Regions from separate parts of the Shewanella sp. S1-58-MNA-CIBAN-0166 genome, predicted to be linked through region 2. Evidence: predicted binding sites of a transcription regulator. Region 2 holds the regulator's gene; each other region holds the start of a gene.
What was found. Region 2 encodes sigma-54, which starts transcription at its own class of promoters, with help from an activator protein. Its sites were predicted from a motif close to GTTGGCACGNNNNTNGNNT; they were not measured.

Region 1 (5,424 bases), on a different contig from region 2:
TTATTTTTAGACGATATTCAAAAGTTTTCTTCTATTGGTTTTAACAGTGAAGAATTCGTCCGTAAAGCGTTAACTGCAGCACTGGGTGAAGATAAAGCCGGTAATTTAATTGAACAAATTATCATGGGCAGCGGAGCTAAAGGTCTGGATTCATTAAAATGGATGGATGCACGTCAAGTGGCCACCATTATTCAAAATGAACATCCGCAGATTCAAACAATTGTATTATCGTATTTAGAACCCGATCAAGCTGCTGAGATTTTTAGTCAGTTCCCTGAAAATACCCGTTTAGATTTGATGATGCGTATTGCCAATCTTGAAGAAGTTCAGCCTGCGGCATTGCAAGAATTAAACGACATTATGGAAAAACAATTTGCGGGTCAAGGCGGTGCGCAAGCGGCTAAAATGGGTGGCCTAAAAGCGGCTGCTAATATCATGAACTATCTCGATACCGGTGTTGAGAGTCAAATCATGGAAACCATGCGTGAGTCAGATGAAGAAATGGCGCAGCAAATACAAGACATGATGTTTGTGTTTGAAAACCTCATTGACGTTGACGACCGCGGTATTCAGGCATTGTTACGAGAAGTACAGCAAGATGTGCTGATGAAAGCACTCAAAGGTGCGGACGAAGCGTTGAAAGAGAAAATTCTGGGTAATATGTCTAAACGTGCAGCTGAATTGCTCCGTGACGACTTAGAAGCCATGGGACCTATCCGTATTAGTGAAGTTGAAGTGGCACAAAAAGAAATTCTGTCTATTGCCCGTCGACTCAGTGACAGTGGTGAGATTATGCTAGGCGGCGGCGGTGGTGACGAGTTCTTGTAACCATGCGCATATTCATTAGTGTGACAGTACTGGCGGGTATTTCTATTTGGATATCTGTCAGCTATCTGTATTATTAGGTTGTTAGTAGTACTCTTAATATTGTGTACTACTGTTAATATTTTTGTTTTGAGCCAATGTTTTTAACAACACAAGTGATGAATTATGCCTGAATCAAAACCGCCTAAAGATGCACTCACTACCGATAGCGAGGCTGAATTTAGTCATTGGCAGCTACCTGATATTACCAAAGATAGCAGTCTAGAACCTTCAAACTTTTTTGGTCATTTCGCTGAAGCTCACACACCTAGTCCTGTTACTGGGGCTGAGAAGTCTATGGCGCCACCGACGATGGCGCAAATTGAAGAGATTCGTGCTGCAGCTGAGCAAGAAGGGTTTGAACAGGGTAAGCAAGACGGTCATCAACAAGGATTAGAGCAAGGGCGTTTAGAAGGACTGGAGCAAGGTCATCAACAAGGTTTTACTCAAGGCGAGCAACAAGGATTAGAAGCTGGGCAAATTAAAGCCAATGAGCTTATAGCACAACTTAACCACATTATTTCCCAATTCGAGTTGCCATTATCCATTTTAGATAATGAAATTGAAGCGGAATTGTTGGCCATGACAATCAGTTTAGCCAAATCGGTTATCGGCCATGAGCTTAAGACTCACCCAGAACATATATTATCGGCGCTACGCCAAGGCGTTGACGCACTTCCATTAAAAGAACAGTTGGTTAAACTACGCTTTAATCAGGCTGATGCTGAACTCGTAAACCAATGTTACAGTGCCGAGCAACTGCAAAAAAATCAGTGGCAAATCGATATCGATCCGACGTTATCTAATGGTGACTGTATGATTGAAAGCGTTCGTTCTGCTGTCGATTTACGTGTAGAACAGCGTATTAACCAAGTGTTTAGTGAGTTAGACGCTCAATCGAATCAGTTAGCAAAAAATGTCCAGCAGCAAAAATCAACTCATCCACAATATCAAACCACAGCAGTCGATAATTTTAGTGAACATCAGCAAGCAGCTGAACTTGCTGGTAGAACCGATAATACAGAAAACACCGATAGGGACGAGATTGGCCAAGGTGATGTTGAAGAGTCTGGCGCAGAGATGGGCGCTGATACCGTTACTGAAACATTAGAGCAACACGTTGATACTTCTTCGGCAGCGTCAATCGATGCTGAAGACTCTGATGTTGTTGATTCTGATGCTACTGTAACTCTCGATACAAGCACGACGTTCAATACAAATGCGCCTCTTAATTCAAATGCACAAGCCGATACCTCAACAGCTGGTAAAGTCGCAGACGCTCAGCAACAGACGAAAGACCTATCTCAAGGAAATACCGATGAGCACTCGTCAACATAAACTACTGAACAAATTCGCGGTACATCATAAACACGTTTTACCGCTGCGACCAGTTGCAAGCGGCCAGTTAGTTAGGGTAGTTGGTTTAACGCTTGAAGCGACTGGATGCCGCGCGCCTGTTGGTAGTTTATGCTCTATTGAAACCATGGTTGGCGAGTTGGTTGCTGAGGTTGTCGGCTTTGATGACAAATTACTGTATTTAATGCCTATTGAAGAGCTCAGAGGCGTTTTACCAGGTGCCCGTGTAAAGCCTTTAGGTGAACAATCAGGATTAAATGTAGGCTTGTCATTATTAGGCAGAGTATTAGACGGTAGCGGCGTGCCGTTAGATGGTTTAGGCCCGCTTAATACAGATCAACATGCATCGCGTCATGGTCCTTATATTAATCCATTATCTCGACGAGCGATTACTGAACCGTTAGATGTCGGCGTTCGTGCCATCAACTCGATGTTAACGGTTGGTAAAGGGCAGCGAATGGGCTTGTTTGCCGGTTCTGGTGTGGGTAAAAGTGTGCTGCTTGGCATGATGACTCGAGGATCGAAAGCCGACATTATTGTGGTGGGGTTAGTGGGCGAGCGTGGTCGTGAAGTTAAAGAGTTTATTGAAGAAATTTTAGGTAAAGAAGGTCGTGCGCGCTCAGTCGTTGTGGCGGCACCAGCGGATACTTCTCCGTTAATGCGCTTACGAGCCTGTGAAACTTCCACGCGTATCGCCGAGTATTTTAGAGATTTAGGTTACGATGTACTATTGCTGATGGACAGTTTAACGCGTTACGCACAAGCACAACGAGAAGTCGCTCTTGCTGTCGGTGAGCCACCTGCAACCAAAGGCTATCCACCTTCAGTATTCGCTAAGTTACCGCGTCTGGTCGAGCGAGCGGGTAATGGCGGTGCCGGACAAGGTTCAATTACCGCTTTTTATACGGTATTAACCGAAGGTGACGACCAACAAGATCCTATCGCCGATGCTTCTCGAGCAATTTTAGATGGTCATATTGTATTATCTCGTCAGCTTGCTGATTCGGGCCATTATCCCGCTATTGATGTAGAAGCATCGATTAGCCGTGTCGCGCCAATGGTGATAAGTGAAGAACATTTAGAAGCGATGCGTAAAGTTAAACAGATGTATTCGCTGTATCAGCAAAATCGCGATCTGATTTCAATTGGGGCGTACTCACAAGGCAGCGATCCTAGGATTGATAATGCCATACGCCTACAACCTGCAATGAATGCCTTTTTGCGGCAGGGGTTTAAAGACCCGGTGACGTTTGAAGAAAGCCGAGTCATGTTGACTCAAATTGCCGCACAGTGTCAGGGATAATATCAATGACTCGAACTGACCCACTATTAACGGTATTGAAGTTAGCTACCGCAGCAGAAGACCAAGCGGCATTACAGCTTAAGTCTGCGCAATTTGAAAAACAAAAACGCCAGGGGCAGTTGGACGCGCTAAACAACTATCGTTTAGATTATATGAAGCAGATGGAAGGGCACACAGGGACTACATTACGTGCTAACCAATACCATCAATTTCATCAATTTATTCGCCAAGTCGATAGCGCTATTACCCAGCAAGTTGCCGCGGTTAAAGATGCTGAAAAACAAGTCGGTTATCGTCAAATTCATTGGCAAGAAAAACAACAAAAACGCAAAGCGGTAGAGATGCTATTAAGCCAAAAAGCAACTAAAGCGATGGTGATAGAAGCTAAGCGCGAACAAAAAATGTCGGATGAATTTGCTATGCAGCAATATTTTCGCCGAAATCTTAAATAACACTACCTGCCAAATGACTCTCTAGTCCTAATATCGTTTTACGGTTAACTTTTTTCATTACTCTTTTTGTTTATTTAATCCACCGAAAAATTAACCAGTTAATGAGTATTGGCATTTAAATTGCTTATTATCAATAATTGAAATGAAAATCGTCAGCGAAGCGACAGTGAATTCCTATTTATAAGGTTTTCATGATGACCTTATTGATATAGCGAAATGAACCGTTATATGACGCATAAGGTTTGAATACTGAGCAATTTTTTAGATGACCAATAACTTAACCTTGTTTGATTGAGTGGAGTAGATTATGCAGCAGATGAGCAATATCTTACTTGGCAGTAGCAGTAAATCTGCCGATGTGAGTACGAAGGGGAATGTACAAGATGTTGAAAATACATCATTCTTATCTGCTTTCAATCAGGCGAGTGAATCCGATCTTGTTATACGGCGCAGTGGTAATACAGCGCAGGTGTCAATGGATGCTGAAGTGGACAAAACCAGTGTTGCCTTAGCAAACGAGTTGTCTACCGAAGAAAATGCTGATGCGGAATTGATTTTTGCTCAACTTAATATGGCAGATTCATTTAATAAACGTCATTCCTCTGGCGGAAATGAATTGCCGCATGTCGATAAATCCGACGTTTATTTTGACGTAGCAGTTTCTACAGAACCTAAAAGCAATACCGTAGATGTAGATCTTCTTGAGCTTGAAGCTGATGTTTCTTCTATTAAAGATGTTCTTTCTCAGCTTAGCCCAGAAGAACTCGACAACTTAATGGCATTTGCTGATTTATCTGCACAAGATTTACAAGCTCTAGATAATCAAGATTTAAGCAAATTACTTAGTGACTTCAATTTACAAGCACAGGTTATGACTAGCAGTGATGAATCGCCTGATAGTGTGCTTAATAGTGAAGAACAGAGCCAAATTGATAAATCAGTTGCCACAAGTGTAGCTGTTCAAGGCCAAGTTAGTGCGACAAACCAGAGTTTAGCAACCGCTAAAGTCGATAAAACTGTTGCTTCTGGCGTTAGCAGTTCTGCAGCGTTAACTGCAGCTACATCAGCGATGACAATTGACCCTGAGATCATTTTAGGTGACAAAACTCGTATTGATGGCAACATCCAATTAGACACTGATAATGCCAAAGTACTAGCAAAAGCTGATTTTTCGGTGGTCCTAGATTCCTTAGCGGCAAAACGCGCCTCCGGTGATCCTTCAACCGCTGTAAATCAAACTAGTTTTGGATTAGATACTCTGGCTGACATTGGTGACACTGACAGTAAGGCGTTACAAAATCAGAGTAGTTTTACCTCGGTCCATAAAAGTGATGTTCCACAATTTCAGCTATCGTTAAGACCACAGGGAGAGCCTGGAGCTCAGATGCAAGAGATGATCCAGCGTTTTTCTCCTGTAATGAAACAGCAGTTAATAACCATGGTCAGTAA
Region 2 (5,424 bases):
GTGAGTTTTACGAAGCTGTTTCAATATTTGCTTATCGCTTAACTTTTGGGCCATGCTCGATAACGTGCCTAAATGTTGTTGGCACTGGTCTGCAGGGACTAACAAAGCAAATAAAAGATCCACGGGTTGCTTATCGATTGCATCAAAGGCAATGGCTTCTTCACATTTAATAAATATCGCGATAGGGTGATCGATGGTCGTTAATCTACCATGAGGTATCGCAATGCCATTTCCTATACCTGTGCTACCCATTTTCTCTCTCGCTAACAGGCTTTCAAAAACCTCTTGCGAAGACAGGGTTGGGTACTGGGCAGCGACTAAATTGCTGATGAGTTCCAGTACTTTTTTCTTACTGCCCGGTGTGGCACAGGTAGTGCATTCCGGCTGCAGAATGGTACAAAGTTCCATCGTTAGTGTTTTGTATTCTTCTCTTTGTGTTTAATTACCTGACGGTCGAGTTTATCGATCAGGGCGTCTATTGCAGCATACATATCAGTACTTTCTGACATTGCAAAAATTTCTGCGCCATTAATGTTGATTTTGGCTTCTGCTTTTTGTTGTAATTTTTCTACATTGAGCACAACGTGTACATTATGGATCTGATCGAAGTGTCGTTCAAGCTTTGAAAATTTACTGTGGATGTATTCACGTAAAGATTCTGTTATTTCGACATGACGTCCAGTCAGACTTATTTGCATAAAAAATCCTCCATTGCCTAGTAGGTTATAAACTCTTACGTTGGTTTGAGGGCGGGATCATCATTGCTTCACGGTATTTTGCTATCGTACGACGAGCAACGTTTATGCCCTGTTCTGCCAGAAGCTGAGCCATTTTACTGTCACTCAGTGGTTTTTTCTGGTTTTCTGCGGCAACCAGCTTTTTGATAAAAGCACGAATGGCCGTTGATGAGCATTCCCCGCCATCGTCAGTACTGACATGGCTAGAGAAGAAGTATTTTAGTTCAAATAATCCTCGAGGGGTGTGCATATATTTTTGTGTGGTGACTCGTGAAATGGTCGATTCATGCATTTCTACGGCTTCAGCGATATCATTGAGCACCATAGGCTTCATGGCTTCTTCGCCATATTCAAAAAAGCCTTGCTGAAATTGCACAATGCAATTTGCCACTTTAAGTAAAGTATCATTACGGCTTTCAATACTTTTAATAAACCATTTAGCCTCTTGCAGATGGCCTCGAATAAATTGACTATCCGACGGGTTTTTACTGCCTCTAGCCATGGCCGCGTATTGTTGATTAACACCAATTTTAGGCATGTTGTCTGGGTTTAACTCTACTACCCAACGGCCATTTTTCTTTAATACTGTGACATCGGGAATCACGTATTCATCATCCATGGGGGTAATTAATAAGCCCGGACGAGGATTGAGTGTCTGGATTAAAGTGATTGCGTCACGTAACTCATTTTCTTTTAGTTTTGTTTTACGCATCAATAATCTGAAATCACGGCCAGCAATTAACTCTAAATAGCCTTTAATTAACAAACGGGCATTATCGATATGGGGTGTGTCGTTAGAGTATTGCGCTAATTGAATAAATAGGCATTCACTTAAATCACGTGCAGCAACACCCACAGGGTCAAAGTGTTGAACGCGTTTTAATACCGCTTCAACCTCATCGAGTTCCACATTTTCATCACCCATGGCTTCGAGAATATCTTCGGTACTTTGGGTTAAATAACCGCGTTCATCAATGGCATCAATAATGGCGGTGGCAATGGCGAGATCGGTGTCTGAAAATGGAGTGAGATTTTTTTGCCATTCTAAGTGTTCGTACAAACCTTCGGTGGTTTCACCTTGAAAGGGCATGTCGTCATCGCGCATGCTTGCACTGCCCGAACCTGACATAGGTGAGGCTGTGTATACTTCATCCCATGTGGTATCCATGGCTAAATCATCCATGGTTTCTTTGGTCATGGATTCTGTTATGTCGACGGTGGAAGTGTCTTTTTCGACATTAACAATACTGTTGTCACTAAAGTCTGTATCCGCTTGGTCGCGGTTTTCTTTTAAGGAGTCTTTTGCTTCAGAAAACTCATCTTCTATTTCAAGCAATGGATTTGAATCTAATGCTTGTTGGATTTCCTGCTGTAGCTCCAATGACGATAATTGCAGTAAGCGAATGGCTTGCTGCAATTGTGGGGTCATGGTTAAGTGTTGACCCATTTTAAGTTGGAGTGACGCTTTCATTTACCGCTTATCCCTAGATGATTTTCCATAAAAATGACAATCTCGAACTGTAATGGATTGCCATAAACATCAATGACATTTAACGTTGTTTAGGTATCGTTCAATGAAATGAGTTAGCTAGACTAAAAGGCCAGTAAAGTAACTATAGCTTGAATTGTTCACCTAAGTACACAGCTCGAACTTGTTGATTACTTAATATCTCATCAGGTGTGCCTTCGGCAATTAAATTACCCTGGCTGACGATATAGGCTCGCTCACAAACGTCTAGCGTTTCACGTACGTTATGGTCGGTAATTAATACCCCTAAACCGCGATTTTTAAGTTGTTGGATGATTTTTTTAATGTCGATGACCGAAATAGGATCAACACCAGCAAAGGGCTCATCAAGCAAAATAAATTTTGGATTAGCAGCTAAAGCGCGCGCAATTTCAACTCGACGACGTTCGCCACCCGATAACGACATACCTTGGCTGTCGCGTATGTGAGTAATGTGGAACTCTTCGAGTAGATGCTCAAGTTGCTCAATACGTTGGTCTGTGCTGAGCTCCTTGCGAGTTTGTAGTACGGCCATTATGTTGTCGTAAACGGTAAGCTTGCGGAAAATACTGGCTTCTTGTGGTAAGTAACCTATACCTTTGCGGGCGCGCAAATGCATTGGATCGGCAGTAAGGTCGTCATCGTCAATCAATATTCGGCCTTTATCGCTTTTTACTAAGCCGACAACCATATAAAAGGTGGTGGTTTTGCCTGCACCATTGGGGCCTAAAAGACCGACAATTTGGCCTGTTTTAACCGTTAAACTCACATCTTTAACAACTTGACGAGCTTTATAGCTTTTAGCTAGATTTTCAGCGGTTAAGGTAATTTGGGTCATGGTTTGATCTGCTTGTTAACAGGAATTTCAGGGAGTTTTTGCTTTGGCGCCGACTCGTCTTGGAAATTCTCTGGTTGAATGATGGTGATTACCCGATCTTGCCCTGTACCAGTACTTTCGGCAATCAGCTCTTGAGCACTGATGTTGTACTTGATTTTATTACCGGTAACCTGGCTACCTGATTGATCAAGTTTGGCGTTGCCAGTCAATGTGAGTGTAGTGGTGGCAAGGTCATAGCTAATTTCGTTAGCACTTGCGGTACCAATTTTACCGTCATCTAATTCTTGTGAAAATGTAGCCGGGGTGCCAGTAGCAATTAATCTCTTACTGGTGGTGTTTTCAGGGGTAAACGCCCGTAACTGATCTGCATTGATATTAATCGTGCCTTGGACAATCGTTACCGGACCATTAAAAACAATTTGATTATTCTTAATGTCGGCAGACTGACTGACTGAAGCGATTTTCAATTCTTGTTTCAGATCCCCTTGTTTCGCTATGGCAGGCAAACTCAATATACAAAGTATGCTACTTAATAACATAACATTGGCGCGAGTGTGGAGACGATTAATGTGGCTCATATGTTCCTTCTACCTGGCTTAGTAGCGATAATTTTTGCGAATTCAAGTCAGCATGTAGGCCTAAACCTTGAATAATAAACCCTTTACCTTTGATGTACACCATCTCTTGTGAGGATCCTATCATAGTGGTTAAATCCACCGTAATAGCTTGGGTACTCAGTGACTGCAGGGGTTCTTCTATATCAATGGCATCAATAATAACATTATTTTCTAATGTGACTTTGCTGGTATTTTTATTCAATTGCCCACGGTCTGCACTTAATTGCCATTGTGCTTTACCGTTTTCAGGGTAAATGAGGTAAATAGGTTTGGTAAAGTGAGTGATGTCACTTGAGGCGTAATGCTCCATGTGTTCGGCGCTGACTCGACTTTCGACGAAACCTAGTTGATTGAATTCTGTAGTGCGTAGGTTATCTGCAACAAAATCTGGGCGCTCAATACCGCGTATTTGTACCGCATCCATTTCACTGCGTTTTACTTGTGCTTGCCAGTACAATATAAAAGCAAGCCCAAAAAAAGCAATAATACCTAGCGTGACTCTACTCATATACTCATACCATGAGCACTGGCAAATTTATCTTGGCTTAATAGTAATAAATCGGTGAGTTCACGCAGTGCGCCGTGGCCACCATTGAGGGTGGTTGTCATATGGCACTGTTGTTTGACAAACGGATGACCATCACCGACACAAACGGCTAGTCCTACGGCTTTCATTACTGGTAGGTCTACCATGTCATCGCCAATGTAAGCCACTTCATCAGCAGTCACATTATAGAGCGACAATAATTGCTCAAAAGGCTCAAATTTATTATCAATACCTTGATAAATATGTGTTACACCTAATGCCGTCATGCGGTTTTCAACAATCTTGGATTTACGTCCTGTTATCACGGCAACATGGATACCACTGGTAAGCAAAGAACGCACACCATAACCGTCACGAGTGTGGAACGCTTTGAGTTCTTCACCTGCATTACTGAGGTAAATACGTCCATCTGAAAATACTCCATCGACATCACAGATTAACAGTTTGATTTTTTGAGCTCGTTGCCAAATATCATTGCTGACAGGGCCGTAAAATCCTTGGTGAAACGAGGTTGATTCTGACATGATTAAATGACTCCAGCTTTAACCATATCGAGCATGTTTAATGCTCCGATCGGTTGATGTTTTTCATTAACGACAATCAGTCCGTTGATGCTCTTTTCATCCATGATTTGCAGTGCTTGTGCGGCTAAAATCCCCGCAGGGCAGGTCACACAATTTTCGGTCATAACCTGGGCAATAGGAGTGATTCGAAGATTCACGTCTGCATCGATAACCCGGCGTAAATCACCATCGGTAAAAATGCCCACAAGTTTATTGGCATGGTCGACTACTGCCGTCATGCCAAGGCCCTTTTTAGATATTTCATAAAGTGCCTCAGTAATACAAATATCATCATTGACGATCGGTAAATCATCGTCTTTATGCATGACATCGTCGACTTTTAGAAGTAATTTTCTTCCAAGAGAGCCACCAGGGTGTGATAAGGCAAAGTCATCACGAGTAAAACCTTTTGCTTGTAATAAAGCAATGGCTAATGCATCGCCCATAGCAAGTGTTGCAGTGGTGCTGGAAGTGGGTGCTAATCCTAATGGACATGCTTCTTCTTGCACTTGAATGCATAAATGGATTTTGGATAAACGCGCCATATTGGAGTCTGGTTTACCGGTCACCGCAATCACTGGTACACCCATACGTTGGATAACAGGCATTAATGTC
Region 3 (5,424 bases), on a different contig from region 2:
CTTGTTGGTCGAGTAAAATCCCCACATCTTGGTGATGTTCACCTTGCAGATTAAACGCCACCGCACCAATATTATGGCGTTGACCATCAGCGCAGTGCTTATCATCAGATCGGCTATCACCAGGGTGACTATTATTGGCAATACCATACAACTCAATAGCGCCAAGCTGTTGCAGTTGTTGCTGTAAGTAGTGCAGCAATTGTTGTTCATGTGCGAGTATTTGCTCGCGAGGAAATTGTTGTAAAAAACCAATGGCAGCCCCTAGGCCAATGACTTCTGCGATAGCGGGCGTTCCAGCTTCAAGGCGATTTGGTAGCGTACCAAACTCAGTATGCTCAAAACTCACGGTTTTGATCATCTCGCCGCCAGTGAGCATTGGGGTTAATTGATCGAGCTCAGTATATCGACCATATAAAATTCCCACGCCCGTTGGCCCATACATTTTATGGCCTGAAAACGCATAAAAGTCACAATCAATTTGTTGTACATCAACAGGTAAATGGGCAATGGCCTGAGCGCCATCAACTAAAGTTAACGCGCCCACGGCTTTGGCTTTTGCGACTAGCTCATTGACTGGGTTTAATGTGCCTAGTGCATTTGACACATGGCATAGGGCAACTAGTTTAGGCTTAAGCTTTAATAGTTGATCAAAAGCGGCTATATCCAGTTGCGCATCTATTGTCAGCGGAATCGGTTTGATCACAGCGCCAGTGCGCTTTGCCAGTTCCTGCCAAGGAACAATATTGGCGTGGTGGGCTGCGGTATCGATTAATATCACATCATTCGCTTTAATCTGCGAAGTCAATCCGTAGGCCACCATATTGATCGACTCTGTGGTGCCATGGGTAAAAATGATTTCGTCTTGACGCGGGGCATGAATAAATTCAGCCACTTGTTGCCGAACGGCTTCATATTGCTGAGTTGCCCGCGCAGACAATTGATGCGCCGCACGGTGCACATTGGCGTTGTTGAGTTGGTAGTACTCGGTCATCGCATCAATCACCGCTTGCGGTTTTTGGCTCGTTGCTGCGGTGTCTAAGTAGCACAAAGGATGATCGCCAATGGTCTGTTTAAGTGCCGGGAATTGATCGCGTAATGCTTGATGATCAAATAAAACGGCAGACGATGATGACGATGCAGGCTTCATAAATAAGGGTTTCTGTATTGAAAAGAAAAGGCATCAAGATCTTCAGTGATCTTGATGCCCATTGCAAGGTTTTGTGGCGATAAGCTCAATTTGTCTGGCGGTTATTGTTTTCCTACGGACAAGGGAAACGATATAGCGCTGATAGCTCGTTAATTCTTATCATCAGTTCGTCAGATAAGCTGACCTTGTGGCTGTCGATATTTTGCTTTAGCTGATGCAAGTTCGTGGCGCCTATAATGTTAGCGGCAACAAATTTGCGGCTATTGACAAAGGCTAAGGCCATTTCGGTGGGTGACAAACTAAACTCGCGGGCCAAATCGATATAAGCTTGCGTCGCTTGCAGTGCCATTGGGGTACTGTTGTAGCGGGCAAAGCGTTTAAATACCGTTAAACGTGCGCCTTCAGGCCACTGATTATTTTCGTATTTACCGGTTAAGGCACCAAAGGCTAACGGCGAATAAGCTAATAACGGCACATCTTCCCGATAACTGATTTCAGACATGGCGATTTCGTAGCTGCGATTAAGCAAGTTGTAAGGATTTTGCACACTGATAATACGTGGCAAATCGTGCTTTTCGGCTAATTTTAGGTATTTCATAAAGCCCCAAGGGGTTTCATTAGAAATGCCGATATAACGCACTTTACCTTGCTTAATGATTTCCGCTAAGGCTTCAAGTGTGTCCAAAATAGGGGTGTAGTGCTCTTCTTCGTCGTGTTCATACATCATTTCGCCGAAGAAATTAGTATTTCTATCCGGCCAATGCACCTGATACAAATCGATAGTGTCGATTTGTAAGCGTGCTAATGAGTCATCAACGGCTTGATGAATGTTGCGCCAGTCAAGAGCCATATCTTTACGGATGTAATCACCTTTACCACCAGGCGCAGCAACTTTAGTGGCAATCACTAAATTGTCGCGATTACCTTGTGCTTTAAGGTAGTTACCAATAATGCGTTCGGTTTCGCCCTGGGTTTCGGCTTTAGGTGGTACAGGGTACATTTCAGCGGTATCGATAAAGTTAACGCCTTGACCGATAGCATAATCGAGTTGAGCAAAAGCTTCGGCTTGAGTATTTTGTTCTCCCCAAGTCATGGTGCCGAGGCAGATTTTACTCACCTCAAGGTTAGAATGCGCGATACGTTGATATTCCATGATCATCCTCCTATGGAATGTGCTTAATCTGAGGCTACCAAGCTTTTGGGTGATTGCAAAGCGCTATAATAAAGTCGTAGTAAAACTGTTTAAAAAACAATCTAATACCGCTGATATCTGATAATAATGGAGTGTTTTACACGTTATAAGCTCATTATCATCGCAATTTCACAGGCATCATGGCCGGTTTCGCCTAAATGCTGACAGTGGCTAAAGCCCAGTTTTTCATAGAGTGCTAGTGCTTCAACTAGCACTGCCGTGGTTTCTAAATACATCGATTGATAGCCTTGTTGTTTGGCGAACTCAATACACTGACGGGTTAATGGCTTTGCCATACCTTGACCACGTATAGCGCGAGAAAAGTACATTTTTTGTAATTCACATACGCCGCCATTTTTTGCTAATGGCGCAATACCTGCGCCGCCAACCACTTTGCCTTGATATTCAATCACCCAGTATTGTGAACCTTTAGCTTGATACACCTCACTTAAACAGTCGAGGGTTTTATCGGCCACGCTAAAACCTTTATCTGGGGTTAAACCATATTCTGCAGACACTTCACGGATCACCGCGGCCAATGCAGCATCGTCATGGGGTTGTAACATTCTAATCAAGGGCGCTTGCAAGCCGTCCTTGGTTGTATTTGCTTGCTGATTTTCAGTCATTAAATAATTCCGCATTGATAAAGGGAGCCATTGCCAGCACTAATGCTTGGGTATAAATGCTTTCGCGGGTGGCTAAACCTCGAGTTAGCAAGCCAATCGCGCCACCTTTTTGTTTAATATTATGAGTGTTAAATACTCGGTCCATTACTTTGCCAAGTTCTTCACCTGCTTGTAAAGCGTTAAAAATTGATAGTGGTAACGGCAAATTAGCGCTTCGACCAACAGATAATGTGTCGTTATGGATAATGGCCATGTAAGCAAAGGTGGCAGGGCTGTGATCAAACTGATCTACTCCGCCTTCCATTGCCACATAAAAGTCAGCATGTTGATCGACTATTTTTGCATTGGCTTGGCAAAATTGAGCACGGTTGATGGCACCCAATTTAGTTTCTGCTTCGGTCATTGGTTGGTCTGCGACCAGTGATGGCGCATGCATGCCAGTGCAATCAATACGAACATCAGGGAAATATTGTCCAATAGCTTGTTTTGCTGCATTGATTTTAACTGGGTTGGTTGAACCAACAATAATAGTTAACGTTTGTGGTATCGCAGGAGAAGTCGGCATAGGGTTATGTTCTTTTTTGTTTGAGTTAACCATGATGATCACAGTGGTGAAGTTAACCACATTGTATGGGATTTTAACCATTTTGGGTTTGATGACGAAGTTACTTTTATTACTGTTAATTGTAAGTTGTTGTAAATATTAATTTTGTTTAGTTGGTATGAAACCTGCTAACTAACTGTTAATTGCCGCTAACGCGCACTAACCACAGTTTACTCATATTAAGAGCATTTGTTTGGCGGCCTAAGCTTATTGTTATCCTCATAAAGGGAATTAATCTTATGTCTATTCGTATCGCAACCATTAGTGTCACAGTCGGGCTTATTCTGGGCGCCACCCTATTCGGTGCTTCGCAAAGTGAAGCAGAGTCAGTATTTTCGTCATCATCAGAGCAAAACCATACAAATCTTAACTTAGTACAGCAGCAATTGAATCTTGATGCTGGATCATTAACTGAGTTAGTCGCTAATACTGGCGCCGGCAAGTTAACGATTGTCGGCGTTGAAGGCCTAAAAGAAGTCACCGTACATGCTGATATCTACACCCAGTCATTGGATCAAGATGACATCGAAATTAAGCTCAGCTTGACCCGAAAAGGTGATAAGGGCTATTTATTATCAGAAATACACAGTGATCATTATTTCGGTGAATCACCTTATATTGATTTATTGGTAGAAGTACCAGCGGCGCTCGCATTGAATATTAAAGACGGTTCAGGGCCCATCCAAATAGATGATGTTAGTGCGGATATTGAGTTGATCGATGGCTCTGGCAGTATTGTGATGAACCACATTGGCAAATTGGTATTAGTTGATGGTTCAGGCTCTATTAATATTAGCGAGGCTAAAGGCGCGATTGAGTTGCAAGATGGTTCGGGCTCCATTCGCATTAACCATGTTATTGGTGATGTGAGTATTGAAGATGGTTCGGGTTCAATCAAGGTTAATCAAGTCTCCGGATTAGTTAAGATAAATGATGGTTCCGGTGGCATTGATGTGGCTAACACCAAAGGTTTGACCATTGTTAATTCGGGTTCTGGTAGTGTCGATTATCAAAATATCGATGGCCCACTAACCCTAGACTGATGCTCTGCCACATTAAGCTCAGGTAAATCAAACTTAAGCTTATTTGGTCAAGATGTTCAAGTTAACTGCAACTGCGGCACGCATCATGTATTTTTGTTTCAAAGCCAAGTTTAATCATGGCATGATGCAAGCACGTTATTAGTGAAGTTAGCATTGTTGAAGTAAGAGTTAATCATGGCAAAGAAGTTTTACGTAGTATGGGCCGGTCGAGAAACGGGCATTTTTACCAGTTGGGATGTGACTAAGCGCTCAGTAGATAAATATCCACAAGCCAAGTACAAATCCTTTGCTACAGAAGCAGAAGCCAAAGCTGCATTTGCTAAATCTCCTGCAAGCAGTATAGGCAAAAGTGTGCCAGTAAAAGCGGCAGGTCGTTCATCGACAGAGGCTGCAGGGGCTGGAACATCAACCAAAACTCTTAGCGCTAATCAAGCAGTGTTAAGCCAATTTGATGTGGTTATTTACACCGACGGAGGTTGCGAACCCAACCCTGGTAAAGCGGGTTCTGGGATGGCGATATACCGCAAAGGCGAGTTAGCCGAATTATGGTTTGGTTTGTTTAATCCTAATGGCACCAATAATACTGCCGAGCTCAATGCGCTGCACCAAGCATTAATTGTGGCTAAAAAGGTCCTAGACGCGGGCGAAACCGTGCAAATCATGAGTGACTCACAGTATTCGATTAAATGTGTTTGTGAGTGGGCATATGGTTGGAAAGCCAAAAGCTGGACCCGAAAAACCGGTGAAATCGCCAATCTGGAGATTATCAAGCAAGCACATGGGCTATATGATGCAATGAAAGCCGATTTAGT

Region 1: AAEY99_RS17005 (flagellar hook-length control protein FliK) is a predicted target of sigma-54. The motif match lies at 4,083-4,101, and genes of this name have one in related genera.
Region 3: AAEY99_RS07820 (DUF4097 family beta strand repeat-containing protein) is a predicted target of sigma-54. The motif match lies at 3,682-3,700, and genes of this name have one in related genera.

What each region holds. Positions count from the first base shown of each region.
Region 1 covers NZ_JBEOPN010000031.1:43,432-48,855, reverse strand. The annotation lists gene fliG (flagellar motor switch protein FliG) at 1-828, shown strand, start outside; gene fliH (flagellar assembly protein FliH) at 991-2,202, shown strand; gene fliI (flagellar protein export ATPase FliI) at 2,183-3,523, shown strand; gene fliJ (flagellar export protein FliJ) at 3,529-3,975, shown strand; gene AAEY99_RS17005 (flagellar hook-length control protein FliK) at 4,283-5,424, shown strand, end outside.
Region 2 covers NZ_JBEOPN010000029.1:55,365-60,788, reverse strand. The annotation lists gene ptsN (PTS IIA-like nitrogen regulatory protein PtsN) at 1-408, opposite strand, end outside; gene hpf (ribosome hibernation promoting factor) at 411-698, opposite strand; gene AAEY99_RS16555 (RNA polymerase factor sigma-54) at 724-2,208, opposite strand; gene lptB (LPS export ABC transporter ATP-binding protein) at 2,351-3,082, opposite strand; gene lptA (lipopolysaccharide transport periplasmic protein LptA) at 3,079-3,660, opposite strand; gene lptC (LPS export ABC transporter periplasmic protein LptC) at 3,647-4,207, opposite strand; gene kdsC (3-deoxy-manno-octulosonate-8-phosphatase KdsC) at 4,204-4,770, opposite strand; gene AAEY99_RS16530 (KpsF/GutQ family sugar-phosphate isomerase) at 4,773-5,424, opposite strand, start outside.
Region 3 covers NZ_JBEOPN010000009.1:96,467-101,890, forward strand. The annotation lists gene AAEY99_RS07800 (aminotransferase class V-fold PLP-dependent enzyme) at 1-1,147, opposite strand, end outside; gene AAEY99_RS07805 (NADP(H)-dependent aldo-keto reductase) at 1,260-2,300, opposite strand; gene AAEY99_RS07810 (GNAT family N-acetyltransferase) at 2,444-2,965, opposite strand; gene yjjX (inosine/xanthosine triphosphatase) at 2,958-3,530, opposite strand; gene AAEY99_RS07820 (DUF4097 family beta strand repeat-containing protein) at 3,809-4,612, shown strand; gene AAEY99_RS07825 (ribonuclease H family protein) at 4,787-5,424, shown strand, end outside.